DNA from 3 places in the Pseudomonas sp. J452 genome. Region 1 is predicted to be linked to each of the others. Evidence: predicted binding sites of a transcription regulator. Region 1 holds the regulator's gene; each other region holds the start of a gene.
The links. The regulator sigma-54, encoded in region 1, starts transcription at its own class of promoters, with help from an activator protein. The targets are predictions, from matches to a motif close to ANTGGCATNNANNTTGCTNT.
Positions count from the first base shown of each region.

Region 1 (3,271 bases):
GTGGCGGGCGCGGACTTCGGCGAGCAGTTCGGGAAAGCGCTTGAGCTGGCTGGGCAGGTTGCGGGCGTCGATGGAGACGGCGACCAGCGGGTGCAACAGTTCGGTTTCCAGCAGCGCACGCTCGGCCAGCTCGGGCAACAGGCCGGCCGGCAGGTTGTCGATGCAGTAGAAACCGTTGTCCTCCAGTACATCGAGAGCAGTGCTCTTGCCCGAGCCGGAGCGGCCGCTGACGATGATCAGGCGCATCACACTGTCCTACCCTGGCCTACTGGCCGTTCTGCACGTCGACGACTACCTGGTAGAGGCTTTCACTGCTTTGCGCCTGGCGCAGGCGCTCGCGCACATCGGCGCGGTCGAGCATGCTGGCGATCTGCCGGAGCAGCTCCAGGTGCTCGTCGGTCGCCGCTTCCGGTACCAGCAGGACGAACAGCAGGTCCACCGGGGCGCCGTCGATGGCGTCGAAATCCACTGCCGCATCCAGGCGCAGCACGGCGCTGATCGGCGCTGCGCAGCCGGGCAGGCGGCAGTGAGGAATGGCGATGCCGTTGCCGAACCCGGTGGAACCGAGTTTTTCACGGGCAATCAGGCTTTCAAAAATGTCCTGGCCATCCAGGTCGGGCAATTCGCGCGCGACCAGGTTGGCAATTTGTTCCAGAACGCGTTTTTTGCTGCCGCCGGACACGTTCACCAGGGAACGGCCGGCGGTCAGGATATTTTCAAGTCGGATCATGTGTGGGGGATATCAGCGGGCTGTCGCGCCTTGCAGGCGGTTGAGCTGCTTTTCCTTGTGTTTGATCAGTTGGCGGTCAAGTTTGTCGGCGAGCAGATCGATCGCCGCATACATGTCTTCGTGCTCTGCGTTGGCGACGACTTCACCGCCGGCAATGTGCAGGGTGGCTTCGATTTTCTGCTTGAGTTTCTCGACCTCCATGATCACCTGCACATTGGTGATCTTGTCGAAATGGCGCTCCAGTCGGCCGAGTTTCTCGCCGATGTAGTCGCGCAGGGCGTCGGTCACATCCAGTTGGTGTCCACTGATGTTGACTTGCATACCGCTTCTCCTTGTTGCCGTGTGTAAGAGACAGGCTAGCGGGCCTGCCACCGTAACACTTTGGCTTGAGAAGGCTTTTGCAGAACTGTCCTGTGCTTCCCCCTCGGGGCAGGGCGCCTGGCGCGCATGCAGTTTTGCAAAAGCCTTCCCTCAGTGCCGCATCACATCAGTCGCTGGCGCATGCATCAGGCACTGCGCGCTACATCAACCGCTTGCGTTCGCTCGAAGGCGCTATCCCGAGGGATTCGCGGTATTTGGCGACGGTGCGACGGGCTACCTGAATGCCCTGTTCTTCCAGTAAACCAGCGATCTTGCTGTCACTCAACGGCTTTTTCGCGTTTTCCGCTGCGACCAGTTTTTTGATGATGGCGCGGATCGCCGTCGACGAGCATTCGCCGCCTTCCGAGGTGCTAACGTGGCTGGAGAAGAAGTATTTCAGCTCGTAAATGCCACGCGGGGTGTGCATGAATTTCTGCGTGGTGACCCGCGAAATGGTCGATTCGTGCATGCCCACCGCTTCGGCGATGTCATGCAGGACCAGCGGCTTCATCGCCTCGTCGCCGTATTCGAGGAAGCCGCGCTGGTGCTCGACGATCTGCGTGGCGACCTTCATCAGCGTCTCGTTGCGGCTCTGCAGGCTCTTGATGAACCAGCGCGCTTCCTGCAACTGGTTGCGCATGAAGGTGTTGTCGGCGCTGGAGTCGGCGCGTTTGACGAAGCCTGCGTACTGGGCGTTGACGCGCAGGCGCGGCACCGCCTCCTGGTTCAGCTCCACCAGCCAGCGTTCGTTATGCTTGCGTACCAGGACGTCGGGGATCACGTATTCCGGCTCGCTGGCTTCGATCTGTGAGCCGGGGCGCGGGTTGAGGCTCTGGATCAGCTCGATGATCTGGCGCAGCTCGTCTTCCTTGAGCTTCATGCGCCGCATCAGCTGGCTGTAGTCGCGGCTGCCGAGCAGGTCGAGGTGGTCGCCGGCCAGGCGCTGGGCCTCGCTCAGCCAGGGCGTGCTGGCCGGCAGCTGGCGCAGTTGCAGAAGCAGGCATTCGCGCAGGTCGCGGGCGCCGACGCCGGCTGGGTCGAAGTTCTGGATGCGGTGCAGCACGGCTTCGACTTCGTCGAGCTCGACGTCCATTTCCGGGTCGAAGGCCTCGACGATTTCCTCGAGCGACTCTTCCAGGTAGCCCTGATTGTTGATGCAGTCGATCAGGGTTACGGCGATCAGGCGGTCGGTGTCCGACATCGGCGCCAGGTTGAGCTGCCAGAGCAAATGGGTCTGCAGGCTTTCGCCGGCCGAGGTACGGGTGGTGAAGTCCCACTCGTCATCGTCATTGCTCGGCAGGCTGCTGGCGCTGGTCTGGTAGACATCTTCCCAGGCGGTATCGACCGGCAGTTCGTTGGGAATGCGTTCGTTCCACTCGCCGTCCTCGATGGAGTCGGCGGGGGTGCTGTTGGTTTCCTGGTAGGTGTCCTGCTGCTGTTTGGACTGGGCGTTCTGCTCTTCGCCGTCGGCCAGCGGATCGCTGTTGTCGAAGTCTTCGCCTTCTTCCTGGCGCTCCAGCATGGGGTTGGATTCCAGGGCTTCCTGGATTTCCTGTTGCAGGTCCAGGGTGGAAAGCTGGAGTAGGCGAATGGCTTGTTGCAGCTGCGGCGTCATCGTCAGCTGCTGGCCCATCTTGAGGACTAGCGAAGGTTTCATGGCAGGAAGCTTTGCACCTTATTTGCCGGCGCAATTGCGCCATTCACTACAGGGCGCCGGGGCGCCGCCAATAAGCAAATTATATGCCCGAAACTGGCGATCTTGCCTAGGCTTGACAACGTCCCTGTAGTGAAGCAGTGCCTGCGTCAGAGGCGGAACTCGTGCCCGAGGTAGACTTCTTTCACCAGTTGGTTGGCCAGGATGCTTTCGGCATCGCCTTCGGCGATCAGCTGGCCGTCATTGACAATGTAGGCGGTCTCGCAGATGTCGAGGGTCTCGCGCACGTTGTGGTCGGTGATCAGCACACCAATGCCCTTGGCCTTGAGGTGGTAAATGATCTGCTTGATATCGCCGACCGAGATCGGGTCGACACCGGCGAAGGGTTCATCCAACAGAATGAATTTCGGCTCGGTGGCCAGGGCGCGGGCGATTTCCACGCGGCGGCGTTCACCACCGGACAGGCTCATGCCGAGGTTGTCGCGGATGTGGTTGATGTGGAACTCCTGCAGCAGGGTCTCCAGCGC
Region 1 is NZ_CP088294.1:2,299,486-2,302,756, forward strand. It holds gene rapZ (RNase adapter RapZ) at 1-246, opposite strand, end outside; gene ptsN (PTS IIA-like nitrogen regulatory protein PtsN) at 266-730, opposite strand; gene hpf (ribosome hibernation-promoting factor, HPF/YfiA family) at 743-1,051, opposite strand; gene LRS11_RS10345 (RNA polymerase factor sigma-54) at 1,251-2,747, opposite strand; gene lptB (LPS export ABC transporter ATP-binding protein) at 2,894-3,271, opposite strand, start outside.

Region 2 (3,271 bases), 870 kb from region 1:
CCGATCACGATGGCACCCATCGGGCCAGCGGTACCGGCAGCCGGGGTGATGGCGACCAGGCCGGCAACCACACCGGAGGCGATGCCCAGGGCGCTCGGCTTACCGTGGGTGATCCACTCGGCGCCCATCCAGCCCAGGGCTGCAGCGGCGGTAGCGATCTGGGTAACCAGCATGGCCATACCGGCAGTGCCGTTGGCAGCGATGGCAGAACCGGCGTTGAAGCCGAACCAGCCTACCCACAGCATCGCTGCGCCGACCAGGGTGTAGCCCAGGTTGTGCGGAGCCATGGCGGTGGTCGGGAAGCCTTTGCGCTTGCCCAGTACGATGCAGGCAACCAGGCCAGCGATACCGGCGTTGATGTGCACCACGGTGCCACCAGCGAAGTCCAGTACGCCCCAGTCCCACATCAGGCCGCCGTTGCCGGACCAGACCATGTGTGCGATCGGTGCATAGACCAGGGTGAACCACACCGCCATGAAGATCAGCATCGCGGAGAACTTCATGCGCTCAGCGAAGGCACCGACGATCAGGGCCGGAGTGATGATGGCGAAGGTCATCTGGAAGGTGATGAACACGCTTTCCGGGAAGGCGCCAATCAGGCTGCTCGGGGTCAGACCAGCGAGGAACGCCTTGGACAGGCCGCCGACGAAGGAGTTGAAGTTAACAACGCCCTGCTCCATGCCGGTGGTGTCGAACGCGATGCTGTAGCCGTAGACGACCCACAGGATGCTGATCAGACCGGTGATGGCAAAACACTGCATCATTACCGAGAGGATGTTCTTCGAGCGGACCATGCCGCCGTAGAACAGCGCCAGGCCCGGGATGGTCATGAGCAGCACCAGAATGGTGGCGGTCAGCATCCAGGCGGTGTCGCCAGAGTTGAGGACAACCTCGTCAGCCATGGCCAGGCCAGGGGTAACGAGGGACAAGAGGGCTCCTAGCCCTGCGATCTTACGCAGAGTCATATTGTTTTCTCCTGGGGCGTGTGAGGTTCTGAGGCTTAAACTGCGTCGGTGCCGGTTTCGCCGGTACGGATGCGGATGGCCTGTTCCAGATTGACGACGAAAATCTTGCCGTCACCGATCTTGCCGGTGTTGGCCGCCTTGGTGATCGCCTCGATAACCCGATCCAGCTGGTCGTCGGCGATGGCTACGTCGATCTTCACCTTGGGCAGGAAATCCACCACGTATTCAGCGCCACGGTACAGCTCGGTGTGGCCCTTCTGCCGACCGAAGCCTTTGACTTCGGTGACGGTGATGCCCTGCACGCCGATCTCCGACAGCGACTCGCGCACGTCGTCCAGCTTGAACGGCTTGATGATGGCAGTGACTAGCTTCATTAACTCTCTCCCGTATTTGGTGGACTTGCCCCAGGAAGAACAAACCCGGCTCAAGTCTAAGCGCAGTGTCTGGCTTTTGAAACGCACCGTAGGCCATCACGCCGACCTTTCCAGTGCCAACCAACCGCATGCAGTGAAGCATTCCCCCCGCCTCACTCCGTGCACCGGTACTGCATCGGTGCACACGTCACAGGTCACTTAGCAGAAAGCTTGCCAGCTATGACAAATGCCCTGATTTCATGGAGTTAGCCCAATAAACCGGGGTTATCAGGTTTTCGACCAGCGAGTCATTGCACGTAAACGGTGCACAGCAAACACCAGCAGTGGTCAAAAACCGTGCAGTCATGCCCTGCGCCGTGGCGCCAGGGGCTGCGTGCTACACTGGCGCCCGTCTGACTCCGGAACCCCCATCATGCTGCCGCCCAAAGCCCTGCTCGACGCCCTGACCAGCCACGCCTCCCGCCTGTTCAACGGCGAAACGCCGCTGCCACGCAGCGAGTTCGAGGCGCAATTCAAGGTGCTGCTGCAGAGTGCGTTCAGCAAACTGGACCTGGTCAGCCGCGACGAATTCGACAGCCAGATGGTTGTTCTGGCGCGCACCCGCGCCCGCCTGGAAGCCCTGGAGGCCAAGGTGGCCGCCCTGGAAGCGCAGCCAAACCCGCCCGCCGACTGATCACCGATCAGCGGCCGGCGACCTGATCAAGGAGTGATCATGTCCCTGGCCATAGTCCACAGCCGTGCCCAGGTCGGCGTCGAAGCGCCGGCCGTTACCGTCGAAGCCCATCTGGCCAACGGCCTGCCGAGCATGGCCCTGGTCGGCCTGCCGGAAACGGCGGTGAAAGAAAGCAAGGACCGCGTGCGCAGCGCCATCCTCACTTCCGGCTTCGAATTCCCCACCCGACGCATCACCCTCAACCTGGCACCGGCCGACCTACCTAAGGATGGCGGGCGTTTCGACCTGGCCATCGCCCTCGGCGTGCTGGCTGCCAGCGGCCAGGTGCCTGCCGCCAGCCTGGCCAATCTGGAATGCCTCGGCGAACTGGCGCTGTCCGGTGCCGTACGCCCGGTTCAGGGCGTATTGCCCGCCGCCCTGGCTGCGCGCGCGGCCGGACGCACCTTAGTGGTGCCAAACGCCAATGCCGAGGAAGCCTGCCTGGCCTCCGGCCTGAACGTGCTGGCCGTCGAGCACCTGCTGCAGCTCGCCGCCCACCTCAATGGCCACACCCCACTGGCGCCATACCAAGCCGGCGGCTTGCTGCGCACCTGCACGCCCTACCCGGACCTGGCCGAAGTGCAGGGCCAGCTGGCGGCCAAGCGCGCCCTGCTGATCGCCGCCAGTGGCGGGCATAACCTGCTGTTTACCGGACCACCGGGCACCGGCAAGACCCTACTGGCCAGCCGCCTGCCCGGGCTGTTGCCGCCACTCGATGAAGAAGAAGCCCTGCAGGTGGCCGCCATCCACTCGGTGGCCAGCCAGGCGCCGCTGACCAGCTGGCCGCAACGACCCTTTCGCCAGCCGCATCACAGTGCCTCCGGGCCGGCGCTGGTCGGTGGCGGCAGTCGCCCGCAGCCCGGCGAGATCACCCTGGCCCATCAGGGCGTGTTGTTTCTGGACGAACTGCCGGAATTCGATCGCAAGGTCTTGGAGGTGCTACGCGAGCCACTGGAAAGCGGGCAGATCGTGATTGCCCGAGCGCGCGACAAGGTACGTTTTCCCGCTCGATTCCAGCTGGTGGCAGCGATGAATCCCTGTCCTTGCGGCTATCTGGGTGACCCCAGCGGGCGCTGTCGCTGCAGCACGGAACAGATTCAGCGCTACCGCGGCAAACTGTCCGGGCCGCTGCTCGACCGTATCGACCTGCATCTGACCGTGGCCCGGGAAAGCACCGCGCTGCACGCCGACCCCGAGAGTGGACAGAACAGCGCCAGCGT
Region 2 is NZ_CP088294.1:1,427,530-1,430,800, reverse strand. It holds gene LRS11_RS06410 (ammonium transporter) at 1-965, opposite strand, end outside; gene glnK (P-II family nitrogen regulator) at 1,001-1,339, opposite strand; gene LRS11_RS06400 (accessory factor UbiK family protein) at 1,752-2,012, shown strand; gene LRS11_RS06395 (YifB family Mg chelatase-like AAA ATPase) at 2,052-3,271, shown strand, end outside.
Region 2: glnK (P-II family nitrogen regulator) is a predicted target of sigma-54. The motif match lies at 1,538-1,557, and genes of this name have one in related genera.

Region 3 (3,271 bases), 1.8 Mb from region 1:
CCAGCAGTGCGTGCGCGATATCGCCGAGCAGTACCGCCAGCGCCGCAACATGCTGGTCAAGGGCCTGCACGAAGCTGGCTGGATGGTGGAGAACCCTAAGGCCTCGATGTACATCTGGGCCAAGATCCCCGAGCCCTATGCCCATCTCGGCTCGCTGGAATTCGCCAAGAAGCTCCTGCTCGAAGCCAAGGTCTGCGTTTCACCGGGTATCGGCTTCGGCGACTACGGCGACGACCATGTGCGCTTCGCCCTGATCGAGAATCAGGACCGCACCCGCCAGGCCATCCGCGGGATCAAGGCGATGTTCCGCGCCGATGGCCTGGTGCAGGCACCCGCCAGCAAATCGCGCAGCAAGGCTGATAGCTGAGTTAGCAACCGGTAATGCTGGCGAGTGTGCTGCACGCACCCGAGCAAGCGTGAGCAACGAGGCCCCGACAGAGCAATCTGTCGGGGCCTCGTCGTTTCAGCTGGAGTAATCCAGCGCCGTCCAGGCCCGGCTGAGGCCGTTGCCGATCATGCAGTCCGGGCGTGCCAGTTGCTCATTGCCGCTCGGTGCCAGGCGGGTGATCTCGCCGAAGTCGTCGCGTTCGGTGAGCCACTGCAGCTTGCCGCAGTTGGCCGTCTCGATCACATAGCTGGCGGCGATGCTGGAATGCTGGCCGGGCAGCTTGACCACATCGAGTACCCGCCCCGCTTCCTCGACCCGCTTGCCATCGGAAACCAGCACCGCCCAGGCGGCGCCGTCCTCGATTACCAGATAGGCGCCATTGGCCTTGGGCTGTTCCAGTTGTGGCTGCGCGCAGCCGGCCAGCAGGGCCAATAGCAGAAGTGTCATCAGCTTGTGGTGCATATAAGCGGCTCCTCTCTCGGTTGATCCCCTGCGGGGCTGATCCGTAGTGCGTGAGCCCACTATTATCGAATACTGTTTATTTGTACAGTACTTTCTATTACCCTATCCCCACCGCACACCCAGCACCGCGCCACAGGTGCATAGCAGAGGATCGCCACCATGCAGGACGTACTGCTGCTGAAGAAAAAAGTGAACCAGATGCCGCTGGAGAGCGTCCGCGCCATGGTCGAGGAACTGCACCTGGAGGGCCTGGTGACCGGCAGCAAGACCCCGTTCACGCGTGTGCACTTCAACACCTGCTTTGCCGAGATCGAAGCCTTGCTGCAACGCGCCGGCTATCACCGCCAACTGGACGTGGTCGGCTACCAGGGCCAGGCCTATGCCCTGTTCGACCCGACACGCTGGGAGGCAGTGGAAGTCCTGCGTTGGCTGCGCGATTACGTCGAAGCGCTCGCCAGCCAGCCGTTGGCGACCCTGCGCAGCTAGCGCGCACGCCGAACCAAAAGCGCACACGACAGCGCTCCCCAGCACCGCCGTGACTCGCGAAGCAGCCACAACAGCCATCTGCCGACACTCCGCTCAGCGTTTTTCGTAAATCCCCGCAACGCCTCTAACCAATTGATTAAGTTGCACTATTTCAACACCTGCCGAGCCTGTTGAGGCGCTTGGCGGGAACATCGCGCCTGCACCCAATGAAAGCTGGCAAGCCCCTTGCAATACCTCCAGCAGATTCCTGCGCAGCACACCAACGGCGGTGGGCCGCGGATCACGGACAACGGCGTCCGCCAGAGCACCCTCTCCCATCGGGCTCCTCTGGCGTACGCCGTTTTTGTTTGCCCATGAAAAAGGAAAACTCCATGAGTGATCGTGATTCCAAAGACCCGGTTAACAACAACCGCCGTAACTTCCTCAAGCAGTCCATCGCCATCGCCGGCACCGTCGGCGGCATTGCCGCCCTCGGCCTGTCCGCCCCAGGCTTCCTGCGCAGCGCGGCCTATGCCGCCGGCTCCGATGCCCCGGAAAAAGCCGTACTGAATATCGGCTTCATCCCGCTGACCGACTGCGCCTCGGTGGTGGTCGCCGCCACTCAGGGCTTCGCCGCCAAATACGGCCTGACCATCAACCCGAGCAAGGAAGCCTCCTGGGCCGGTGTACGCGACAAGCTGAACACCGGCGAACTGGATGCCTCCCACGTGCTGTACGGCATGATGTACGGCTCGCAGCTGGGCCTGGCCGGGCCGCAAAAGGACATGGCCGTACTCATGGGCCTGAACCAGAACGGCCAGGCCATCACCCTGTCCAAGCAGCTCAAGGAAGCCGGCGTCACCACCGGTGAACAACTGGCCGCACACATCAAGAAAGGCGGCAACCCGCTGACCTTCGCCCAGACCTTCCCCACCGGCACCCACGCCATGTGGCTGTACTACTGGTTGGCGAACTACGGCATCAACCCCTTCACCGACGTGAAGACCATCACCGTGCCGCCACCGCAGATGGTCGCCAACATGCGCGTCGGCAACATGGACGGTTTCTGCGTCGGTGAGCCGTGGGGCGCCCGTGCGGTGTTCGACAAGATCGGCTTCACCGCCACCACCACCCAGCAGATCTGGGCCGACCACCCGGAAAAAGTCCTCGGCTGCTCCCGCGAATTTGTCGAGCAGAACCCCAACACCGCTCGCGCCCTGGTCATGGCCATCCTCGACGCCAGCCGCTTCATCGACGCCAGCGAAGCGAACAAGAAGGCCACCGCCAAGCTCATCTCCGGCAAGGCCTACGTCAACGCGCCGACCGAAGTCATCGAACAGCGCTTCCTCGGCAACTACGAGGACGGCTTGGGCAACAGCTGGCAGGACAAGAACCCGATGGCCTTCTGCAAGAACGGCAGCGTGAACTTCCCCTACCACTCCGACGGCATGTGGTTCCTCACCCAGTTCAAGCGCTGGGGCCTGATCAAGGATGACCCGGACTACGCCGCCGTGGCTGCCGGTATCAACCAGACCAAGATCTACAGCGAAGCCGCCAGCGCCCTGGGCCTGGCCGTGCCGAGCAGTGTGATGCGCTCCAGCACCCTGATCGACGGCAAGGTGTGGGACGGTTCCAACCCGGCCGCCTACGCCAATTCCTTCGCGATTAAAGCCTGATTTTCGGAGGCACTTAGATGAACGCTCCAGTGAAAACACCACTGACAATGGCCACCCCGGTTGCCCCCAGCAGCACTCCGCGCCGGGCCCTGCCTGGCGCGGAGGCCTTCACCAACCTGATCAAGGCAGTTATTCCGCCGTTGCTCGGCATTGCCCTGTTCATCGGCGTCTGGGCCCTGATCGCAACCCGCAGCGAAGGTCTGCCGGGCCCCTTGTCGACCTGGTATTCGGCACTGGAGCTGTTCGCCGATCCGTTCTATGACAACGGCCCGAACGACAT
Region 3 is NZ_CP088294.1:4,068,874-4,072,144, forward strand. It holds partial or broken gene alaC (alanine transaminase) at 1-367, shown strand, start outside; gene LRS11_RS18465 (hypothetical protein) at 464-850, opposite strand; gene LRS11_RS18470 (transcriptional regulator) at 1,010-1,336, shown strand; gene LRS11_RS18475 (CmpA/NrtA family ABC transporter substrate-binding protein) at 1,708-2,991, shown strand; gene ntrB (nitrate ABC transporter permease) at 3,009-3,271, shown strand, end outside.
Region 3: LRS11_RS18475 (CmpA/NrtA family ABC transporter substrate-binding protein) is a predicted target of sigma-54. The motif match lies at 1,549-1,568, and genes of this name have one in related genera.